3 regions of the Cupriavidus sp. OTU4054 genome follow, and region 3 is predicted to be linked to each of the others. Evidence: predicted binding sites of a transcription regulator. Region 3 holds the regulator's gene; each other region holds the start of a gene.
What was found. The regulator HrcA, encoded in region 3, represses chaperone genes, less so after heat shock. The targets are predictions, from matches to a motif close to TTAGCACTCNNNNNNNNNGAGTGCTAA.

Region 1: the regulator HrcA is predicted to act here: its motif matches at 978-1,004, upstream of groES (co-chaperone GroES).
Region 2: the regulator HrcA is predicted to act here: its motif matches at 1,140-1,166, upstream of rpoH (RNA polymerase sigma factor RpoH).

Annotation. Positions count from the first base shown of each region.
Region 1 covers NZ_JASATF010000005.1:30,782-34,059, forward strand. The annotation lists gene AAHB16_RS08020 (DUF899 family protein) at 215-895, shown strand; gene groES (co-chaperone GroES) at 1,133-1,423, shown strand; gene groL (chaperonin GroEL) at 1,466-3,109, shown strand; gene AAHB16_RS08035 (YncE family protein) at 3,197-3,278, opposite strand, start outside.
Region 2 covers NZ_JASATF010000045.1:15,096-18,373, reverse strand. The annotation lists gene AAHB16_RS31085 (pirin family protein) at 10-885, opposite strand; gene rpoH (RNA polymerase sigma factor RpoH) at 1,248-2,207, shown strand; gene AAHB16_RS31075 (SCO family protein) at 2,274-2,882, opposite strand; gene cyoE (heme o synthase) at 2,978-3,278, opposite strand, start outside.
Region 3 covers NZ_JASATF010000008.1:121,239-124,516, reverse strand. The annotation lists gene AAHB16_RS12195 (RNA-binding S4 domain-containing protein) at 1-217, opposite strand, end outside; gene hemH (ferrochelatase) at 227-1,342, opposite strand; gene hrcA (heat-inducible transcriptional repressor HrcA) at 1,392-2,438, opposite strand; gene AAHB16_RS12180 (NAD kinase) at 2,540-3,278, shown strand, end outside.

The DNA of each region.
Region 1 (3,278 bases), on a different contig from region 3:
TCGGTCGGGCTTGACGGGCAAGCAGGCGCGCGACGGTCTGCTCGGGGCAGCCATCGCGGACAGATTCACTGTAAGCCTCGCGGGGGTGCCCGTGTATGTCCGGTTACACGTGGCGTATTACGGTGTGTTTCTCCGTATTACGCCATGTTTCGCACTTGGTACCGAGTCGCTTCCCACGCGCTTTCCATGGGCTTTCCAACGAGGAGACATGACGATGCCAGCATTGCACGACCATCGCTATCCGAACGAATCGGCCGACTACCGCGCCGCGCGCGACGCGCTGCTCGAGGCCGAAATCGCGCTGCGCCGCCAGACCGAAGCCGTGGCCGCGATGCGCCGCGCGCTGCCGCCGGGAGGGCGCGTCGAGGAAGACTATCTGTTCGAGCAGGCCATGCCCGGCCAGCCGGGGCAGGTGCGGCTCTCGGAACTGTTTGCGCCGGGGCAGGACACGCTGGTGCTCTACAACTTCATGTACGGACCGAACATGAAGCAGGCCTGCCCGTCGTGCACGTCGATCCTCGATGCGATCGACGACGTGGTCCCGCACGCGCGCCAGCGCATCGGCTTTGCCGTGGTGGCCCGTTCGCCGCTGGAGCGCCTGCTCGCCTATGCCCGGCAGCGCGGCTGGGCACACATGCGGCTGCTGTCGTCGGCCAATAACGCGTACAACGCCGACTACCATGGCGAAACCGCCGAGGGCGCCCAGATGCCGATGCTCAACGTGTTCACCCGCCGCGACGGGGAACTGCGCCATTTCTACGGGACCGAGCTGATGTTCACCAAGGGCGAGGACGGCCAGGATCCGCGCCACGTGGATCCGATCTGGCCGCTCTGGAGCCTGCTGGACTACACCCCGGAAGGCCGGGGCGACTGGCGGCCGGCGCTGAATTACTGACTTCCCACGTGAATGTTTCAAGACATTAGGGAAAACCCGTATCAAGTTCCTGCCTTGAAAAGGACATACCCCGTCCTTATAATTAGCACTCGTCGGGCCTGAGTGCTAACAGCATTCACCCGCAGGTACGTGAAGCGTGCCAACCCCTTCCCGATGGAAACCTGATGGTCGTCCGGATGTTCAAGACTGGACGGCCATTTGTGGATCAAAACTCACTTTTTTGTATTAGGAGTCCGTATGAATCTGCGTCCCTTGCACGACCGCGTGATCGTGAAGCGTCTGGACAACGAAACCAAGACCGCGTCCGGCATCGTGATTCCCGATAACGCCGCGGAAAAGCCCGATCAGGGCGAAGTGCTGGCCGTGGGCCCCGGCAAGAAGGACGACAAGGGCAACTCGATCGCCCTCGACGTCAAGGTGGGTGACCGCGTGCTGTTCGGCAAGTACGCCGGCCAGGGCGTGAAGGTGGATGGCCAGGAACTGCTGGTCATGCGCGAAGAAGACATCATGGCCGTGGTGCAGAAGTAATTTTTTCGCATCCACCTCGTACAGCATCAGGAGAATCAGAACATGGCAGCAAAAGACGTAGTGTTCGGCGACGCCGCCCGTGCCAAGATGGTCGAAGGCGTGAACATCCTCGCCAACGCAGTGAAGGTTACGCTGGGCCCGAAGGGTCGTAACGTGGTGCTGGAGCGCAGCTTCGGCGGCCCGACCGTGACCAAGGACGGTGTGTCCGTGGCCAAGGAAATCGAACTGAAGGACAAGCTCCAGAACATGGGCGCGCAAATGGTCAAGGAAGTGGCTTCCAAGACCAGCGACAACGCCGGTGACGGTACCACCACCGCAACCGTGCTGGCCCAGTCGATCGTGCGCGAAGGCATGAAGTTCGTGGCCGCCGGCATGAACCCGATGGATCTGAAGCGCGGCATCGACAAGGCCGTGGCCTCCGCCGTGGAAGAGCTCAAGAAGCTGAGCAAGCCCACGACGACCAGCAAGGAAATCGCTCAGGTTGGCGCCATCTCGGCCAACAGCGATGCATCGATCGGCGAGCGTATCGCCGAAGCGATGGACAAGGTCGGCAAGGAAGGCGTGATCACCGTGGAAGACGGCAAGTCGCTGGCCGACGAGCTGGAAGTCGTGGAAGGCATGCAGTTCGACCGCGGCTACCTGTCGCCGTACTTCATCAACAACCCGGAAAAGCAGGTTGTTGCACTGGACTCCCCGTTCGTGCTGCTGTTCGACAAGAAGGTGTCGAACATTCGCGACCTGCTGCCGGTGCTGGAGCAAGTGGCCAAGGCTGGCCGTCCGCTGCTGATCATCGCTGAAGACGTCGAAGGCGAAGCCCTGGCGACCCTGGTGGTGAACAACATCCGTGGCATCCTGAAGACCGCCGCCGTCAAGGCTCCGGGCTTCGGCGACCGCCGCAAGGCCATGCTGGAAGACATCGCCATCCTGACCGGCGGTACCGTGATCGCCGAAGAGATCGGCCTGACGCTCGAGAAGGCTACCCTGCAAGACCTGGGTCAAGCCAAGCGCATCGAGATCGGCAAGGAAAACACCATCATCATCGACGGTGCTGGCGACGCATCGGCCATCGAAGGCCGCGTGAAGCAAATCCGTGCCCAGATCGAAGAAGCGACCTCGGACTACGACCGTGAAAAGCTGCAAGAGCGCGTGGCCAAGCTGGCCGGCGGTGTTGCCGTGATCAAGGTTGGCGCTGCCACCGAAGTCGAAATGAAGGAAAAGAAGGCACGCGTGGAAGACGCGCTGCACGCAACCCGCGCTGCCGTGGAAGAAGGCATCGTCCCCGGCGGTGGTGTTGCACTGCTGCGCGCTCGCGCTGCCATCTCGGGCCTGACGGGCGACAACGCCGATCAGAACGCCGGTATCAAGATCGTGCTGCGCGCGATGGAAGAGCCGCTGCGCCAGATCGTGCTGAACGCCGGTGAAGAAGCCTCGGTCGTCGTGGCCAAGGTCATCGAAGGCAAGGGCAACTACGGCTACAACGCGGCCTCCGGCGAGTACGGCGACCTCGTGGAAATGGGCGTGCTGGACCCGACCAAGGTGACCCGCACCGCGCTGCAGAACGCCGCTTCGGTGGCGTCGCTGATGCTGACGACCGACTGCGCCGTGGCGGAAACGCCGAAGGAAGAATCGGCGCCGGCAATGCCGGGCGGCATGGGTGGCATGGGCGGCATGGAAGGCATGATGTAATTTGCCTGACAGCCGGCCTCCATCGGCCTGCTTCAAGAAAAACCCCCGCGGGTGCGAACCCGCGGGGGTTTTTTCATTGGCGTGCGGTTATTGCTGCTGGAGCTGGACCGGCGCGCCGGGCTTGCCGTCGGCCTGCGGCGCCACCATCAGGTAGCGGCGCTTGTCGGTC
Region 2 (3,278 bases), on a different contig from region 3:
GGCCCGCCCTCAGGACTTGCGCGGGGGCAGCGGGATGCGCTCGGTCTCGCCGGGCACGCGGGGGAACTGGTCGTCCTGCCAGCGCTGCGAGGCCTCCTCGATGGCCTCCTTGCTGCTTGCGACGAAATTCCAGAAGATAAAGCGCCGGCCATCGGTCGGATCGCCGCCGAGCAGCATCACGCGCGACGGCTCGCTGGCCGTCAGCGTCACGGGCTCGCCCGGGGTGATCACCACGAGGTGCTCGGTCGGCACCGCCTCTCCATCGAGCGCGATCGTGCCCTCCACCGCATAGACGCCGCGCTGCACGTGCTCCGCCGGAATCACGAGGCTCGCGCCCGCGTCGATCTCGATCGCCACATACAGCGTGCGGCTGTAGACGCGCACCGGGGACTCGGCGCCAAACGCGTCACCCGCGATCACGGTCATGCGGACACCGGGCAATTCGATGCGGGGCAGCGTCGCGCCCGGATGGTGGTGGAACGACGGCGGATCGGCCTCGTGCGCCTGCGGCAGGGCCACCCAGGTCTGGATGCCATGGAGCCGCGGCCCGGCTTCCCGCGCTGCGTCCGGCGACCGTTCCGAATGCGCGATGCCGCGTCCGGCGGTCATCCAGTTCACGTCGCCGGGGCGGATCACCTGCTCGCTGCCCAGGCTGTCGCGGTGCATGATCTCGCCCTCGAACAGGTACGTCACCGTGGCCAGCCCGATATGCGGATGCGGGCGCACATCGATACCGCGCCCCGGCTCCATGGAGACCGGTCCCATGTGATCGAAAAAGATGAACGGACCGACGGTCTGGGCCGTCGCCGCAGGCAGGAGCCGGCGCACGGTGAAATCGCCCAGGTCCCGCACATGGGGCTTGAGCAAGTGTTCGATGACAGACATTGGGGACTCCGTGGGGAATGAAAAGATACGTCTGGACAGCCCTGAGTGTAGCGAATCCCGCAATACAGAATCTCGAATTCGCGACGAAACTGGAACGGTCCTCGCCCCTCTAATCTTTCTGTGAGCGCCAGCCTGCCGTCAAACCCATATGGGGCAAGGGCTGGCGCCTGCGCTCAGGGTAGCGAGCAAGGTTAAAAACTATTTGAACCGAGATTGCAATGGCCCGGAACTATCGACCCCATTGACACTCCAACTTAGCACTCGCCCGGCATGAGTGCTAATATCCGTTGCAGTGCTGTAGCCGATCCGATGTGGAGTACGCTACACCCGGCAATTTACCGCCGGTAGCGAAAGGAGTCATAGTGAACGCAGTCCTGTCTGCTGATCAAATCGCGCTGGGTCAAGCGAGCCCAGCTGCAGGTCAATCCCCGAGCCGCCGCCTGCCGGCGCCCCAGGCCAACGCCAGCTTTGCGCTGACGCTGCCGGGGACCCTGGGGAATCTGGATGCGTACATCCAGGCGGTACACCGCATTCCGATGCTCACCCCCGAGGAAGAGCAATCGCTGGCGCGCGACCTGCGCGACACCGAGTCGGTCGATGCGGCCCGTCGCCTCGTGATGTCGCACCTGCGTCTGGTGGTGTCCGTCGCCCGTCAGTACCTGGGCTACGGCCTGCCCCACGCCGACCTGATCCAGGAAGGCAATATCGGCCTGATGAAGGCCGTGAAGCGCTTCGACCCGGATCAGGGCGTGCGTCTGGTCTCGTACGCGATCCACTGGATCAAGGCCGAGATCCACGAGTACGTGCTCAAGAACTGGCGCATGGTCAAGGTGGCGACCACCAAGGCCCAGCGCAAGCTGTTCTTCAACCTGCGCAGCCACAAGCGGGATGCGCATACCTTCACGCCCGAACAGGTGGAAGCCGTTGCGCGCGAGCTCAACGTGAAGCCCGAGGAAGTGATGGAGATGGAAACCCGCCTGTCGGGTGGCGACATGGCGCTGGAAGGACAGGTCGAGGACGGCGAGGAAGACTTCGCGCCGATCGCGTACCTGGCCGACAACCACAACGAGCCGACCCGCGTGCTCGAGGCCCAGCGTCACGACCGCATGCAGGTGGAAGGTCTGGACGACGCGCTGGCGAAGCTGGACCCGCGTAGCCGCCGCATCATCGAGGCCCGCTGGCTGCAGGTCAACGACGACGGTTCGGGCGGCTCCACGCTGCACGAGCTGGCCGACGAGTTTGGCGTGTCCGCCGAGCGTATCCGCCAGATCGAATCGGCGGCGATGAAGAAGATGAAGGGCGCGCTGCAGGCTTTCGCCTGATATCGCCAGAAGGCAGGAAAAAGGGCCGGTCTCAGACCGGCCCTTTTTTGTTTGGCTCCCCGCTTGTTACGGCTCCAGCAGCGCCTTCAGATCGTGCGCGATCGGCTCCGGGCCCTGCCCGTGGCGAATGAACAGCCGCAACTGGCCATTGGGGTCGAACACGTAGCTGCCCGCCGAATGGTCCATCGTGTAGTTGTTCGGCGAGGTGCCCGGCACCTTCGCGTAATAGACCTTGAAGTCCTGCGTGACCTTCTTGAGCGCGTCCTCGTTCTCGGGGCGCAGGCCCAGGAAGCGCGCATCGAACGCGGGCACGTACTGGCCCAGCAGCGCGGCCGTATCGCGCTCCGGATCCACGGTGACGAACAGCACCTGCACCTTGTCCGCCTCGGGGCCCATCTGTTCCATCACGGCCTTGAGTTCGGCCATCGTGGTCGGGCAGACGTCGGGGCAGTGCGTGTAGCCGAAGAACATCACCACGGCCTTGCCCTTGAAGTCCGCGAGCGTGCGCACCTTGCCCGACGGGTCGGTCAGCGCGAAATCCTTGCCGAAGCCGGTGGCGCCGGAGATATCGACATTGCGGAACGTGGGCTTGGGCTTGCCGCAGGCGGCGAGCAGGAAGGCACAGCAGATCAGGACGAACGCCTGACGGCAGATGGAACGGAAAGACGTGGGCATTGGCGGATGGTTGGCGGAAGCAGCCCCGGCAGTATCGCCGATCGCGGCACCCCCGGCGACCGAATGTGCGGGGGGCGCGTCAACATGACGCAGCGTCAGATCTGCGGCAGGAACTTGAAGTAGTGGTCGATCAGCAGTGCCGCGAACAGCAGCGACAGGTACAAAATCGAGAACCGGAACATGCGACGAGCCAGGTCGTCCGAGTAGTTGCGGAACAGCTTCCAGGCGTAGCCGAGGAAGATCAGACCCAGCACGAGCGCGGCCGCGAGGTAGATATAGCCGCACATACCGTAGACGAACGGCAGCAGCGTGGCCGCGATCATCGTGAGCGTGTACAGCAGGATATGGAGCAGCGTGTAGCGCTCGCCGTGCGTGATCGGCAGCATCGGCAGGCCC
Region 3 (3,278 bases):
TCCCCCGCACCACGATTTCCCAGCGCTGCTGGTACGCCTCGATCACGATCGTGTCGCCGGGCCTGACCTCGCGCGAATTCTTGACCGCCTGGCCGTTCACTTCGACGCGGCCACGCTCCACGGCCTCCGCCGCCAGCGAGCGCGTCTTGAAGAACCTTGCGCACCAGAGCCATTTGTCGATGCGCAGCCGCGCATCGGATTCGAAATCTACATGCATGTCATGCCCTCAGGCAGCGGCCCCGCGCGTCTGCGCCCGCGCGCGGCGCGCGTCCAGTTCGTGCGGATGCGGCGCGCGCAGCGGCCAGCCCTGCAGATGTTGCAGCGCGATCTCGGCCAGCCCGACGATCCACGGCTGTGCGTCGTTCATGCACGGGATGAAGTGGAAATCCTTCCCGCCGGCGACCCGGAACTCCGATTGCCCTTCCATCGCGATCTCCTCGAGCGTCTCGATGCAGTCCGCAGGAAACCCCGGGCAGAACACATCGACACGCGCGGTCCCCACCCGGCCCAGTTCCGTCAGCGTCGGCGCCGTATAGGGCTGCAGCCATTCGGCCTTGCCGAAGCGCGACTGGAACGTGACCTGGTACTGCCCCGGCTGCAGGCCGAGCGCCTCGCCGAGCAGCCGCCCGGTCTTCAGGCATTCGCAATGGTACGGATCGCCGAGATCGAGCAGGCGCCGCGGCAGCCCGTGGAACGACAGGATCAGCTTGTCGCCGCGCGCGAAGTCCGGCGTGCCGTGCTGCGCCCAGTATGCGCCGACCTGCTGGTGAAGCGCGCCGATATAGGCCGGATGATCGTGAAAATGCTTCACGAGCCGCAGTTCGGGCTGATTACGCCACGCGCCGAGCACGCGGAACAGTTCGTCGAACGCGGTGGCCGTGGTGGTGCCCGAGAACTGCGGATACAGCGGCAGCACGAGAATCCGTTCGGTGCCCTGCCGGCGCAGCGCCTCGAGCACCGAGCCGATGGACGGGTTGCCGTAGCGCATCGCGCAGGCCACCGTGACATCGTGCCCGTGCTGGGTCATCAGCTGCTGCAGCGCATGGGCCTGCCGCTCGGTGTAGACGAGCAGCGGCGAGCCGGTCATATGGGCCTCGCGCAGCCAGATCGACTCGTACTTCATGGCCGACGCGCGCGAGCGGATCGGCAGGATCACGCCATGGAGGATCGGCAGCCATGCGATCCGGGGAATCTCGACCACGCGCGGGTCGCCGAGGAATTGCGCCAGATAGCGGCCGACCGCTTTCGGCGTCGGGGCATCGGGCGTGCCCAGGTTGATCAGCAGGATCGCGGTGCGCGGGGCCTGCCCATGCTGGTAGGTCGGTTCCGGTGCAAACGTCATAGAGTTTCCGTTGGCGCCGCGGGCCGTGCGGCCGGCGCGGCGCTGGCGTTCAGTTCTGGCTCAGCGCGCTGGACAGCAGCCGCGCGGTGATATCCACGATGGGAATCACGCGCTCGTAGGCCATGCGCGTGGGGCCGATCACCCCGAGGGTGCCGACGATCTGGCCATCCACCTCGTACGGCGCGGTAATCACGGCCATGTCCTCGAGCGGCACGAGCTGGCTTTCCCCGCCGATAAAGATCTGCACGCCCTGCGCGTGGCTGGACACGTCCAGCAACTGCAACAGATTGGTCTTGTGCTCGAACACGTCGAACAGGCGGCGCAGCTTGTCCATGCTCGAGGCGAGATCCTCGACCTCGAGCAGCTTGCGCTCGCCCGAGATAAAGACCTGATCGTCTTCCTCGGCCATCGCGCTGCTGCCCGCCTCCACCGCGGCCTGCATCAGCGACGACATGTCGCGCCGCAGGTCCTGCAGTTCCACGCGCATATGGTTACGCACGGCGTCGAAGCTCATGCCCGTGTAGTGCGTGTTGAAGTAGTTGGCGGCCTCGATCAGCTGCGCCGGGGTATACGGCCGTTCGGTCTGGATGATGCGGTTCTGCACATCGCCCTCGGGACTGACGATGATCAGCAGGATGCGCTTTTCCGACAGCCGCATGAATTCGACCTGCCGGAACGACTGCGCGCGGCGCGGGGTCATGACCACGCCGGCAAAGTGGGACAGGTTCGAGAGCGTATGCGCGGCCGTCGTGATCATGCGCTGCGGGGTCTGCTGCGGCCCCGCCAGCTGGCCCTGGATCTGCCCGGCCAGGTCCGCCAGCTGCGCCGCGAGTTCGGGCGCCCGGTCCAGCGGGCGCGCGGTCAGCATCGAATCGACGAACAGGCGGTAGCCGCGCGGCGTGGGAATACGGCCCGCCGAGGTATGCGGACTGGCGATAAAGCCCATCTCCTCGAGATCGGACATGACATTGCGGATCGTCGCCGGCGACAGGTCGAGGCCCGAGTACTTCGACAGCGTACGCGAGCCGACGGGCTGGCCTTCGGCGATATACCGCTCGATCAGCGTCTTGAGAAGGGTTTTCGAACGTTCGTCCATAATGCCCAGATTCTAATCAAGTTTTCCACCTCTGGGCGGGCTTGCGCCATCCCCCGGAGCGGCTGCTGACAACGTTCATATCGGTATGGTCTAATCCCGCCATGTCTGTACCCCCCAAAGCCAACGCGCCGCGCGCGCCGTTCAAGACCATCGCCCTCGTGGGCCGCCACTCCACCGCCGGGATCGAAGGCCCGCTGGAGGAGATCGCGTCCTGCGTGTCGCGCAACGGCCAGGATGTGGTCTTCGAGCGCGAAACCTCGCAGGCCACCGGCCTGACCGGCTATCCGGCGCTGACGCCGGAGGAAATCGGCCGTATCGCCGACGTGGCCGTGGTGCTCGGCGGCGATGGGACGCTGCTGGGCATCGCCCGGCAACTGGCCGGCGCCGGGGTGCCGCTGATCGGCGTCAACCACGGCCGGCTCGGGTTCATGACCGATATCCCGCTCGATGACGTCACGACCGTGCTGCCCGCCATGCTGTCCGGGCATTACGAGGCCGAGACGCGGATGCTGGTGGAGTCGCGGGTGATCCGCGACGAGGAGATCATCTTCACGGCGCTGGCGCTCAACGACGTGGTGGTGAACCGCTCGGGCATCTCGGGCATGGTCGAACTCTCGGTGTCGGTGGACGGCTACCATATGTACAACCAGCGTTCGGACGGCCTGATCGTGTCCACGCCGACGGGCTCCACCGCGTACGCGCTGTCCGCGGGGGGTCCGATCCTGCATCCTACGCTCTCCGGGCTCGTGCTCGTGCCAATTGCCCCGCATGCGCTGTCGAACCGGCCGATCGTGCTGCCGCATGACGCGGAGGTGACGATCGAGGTGGCGACCGCGCGCG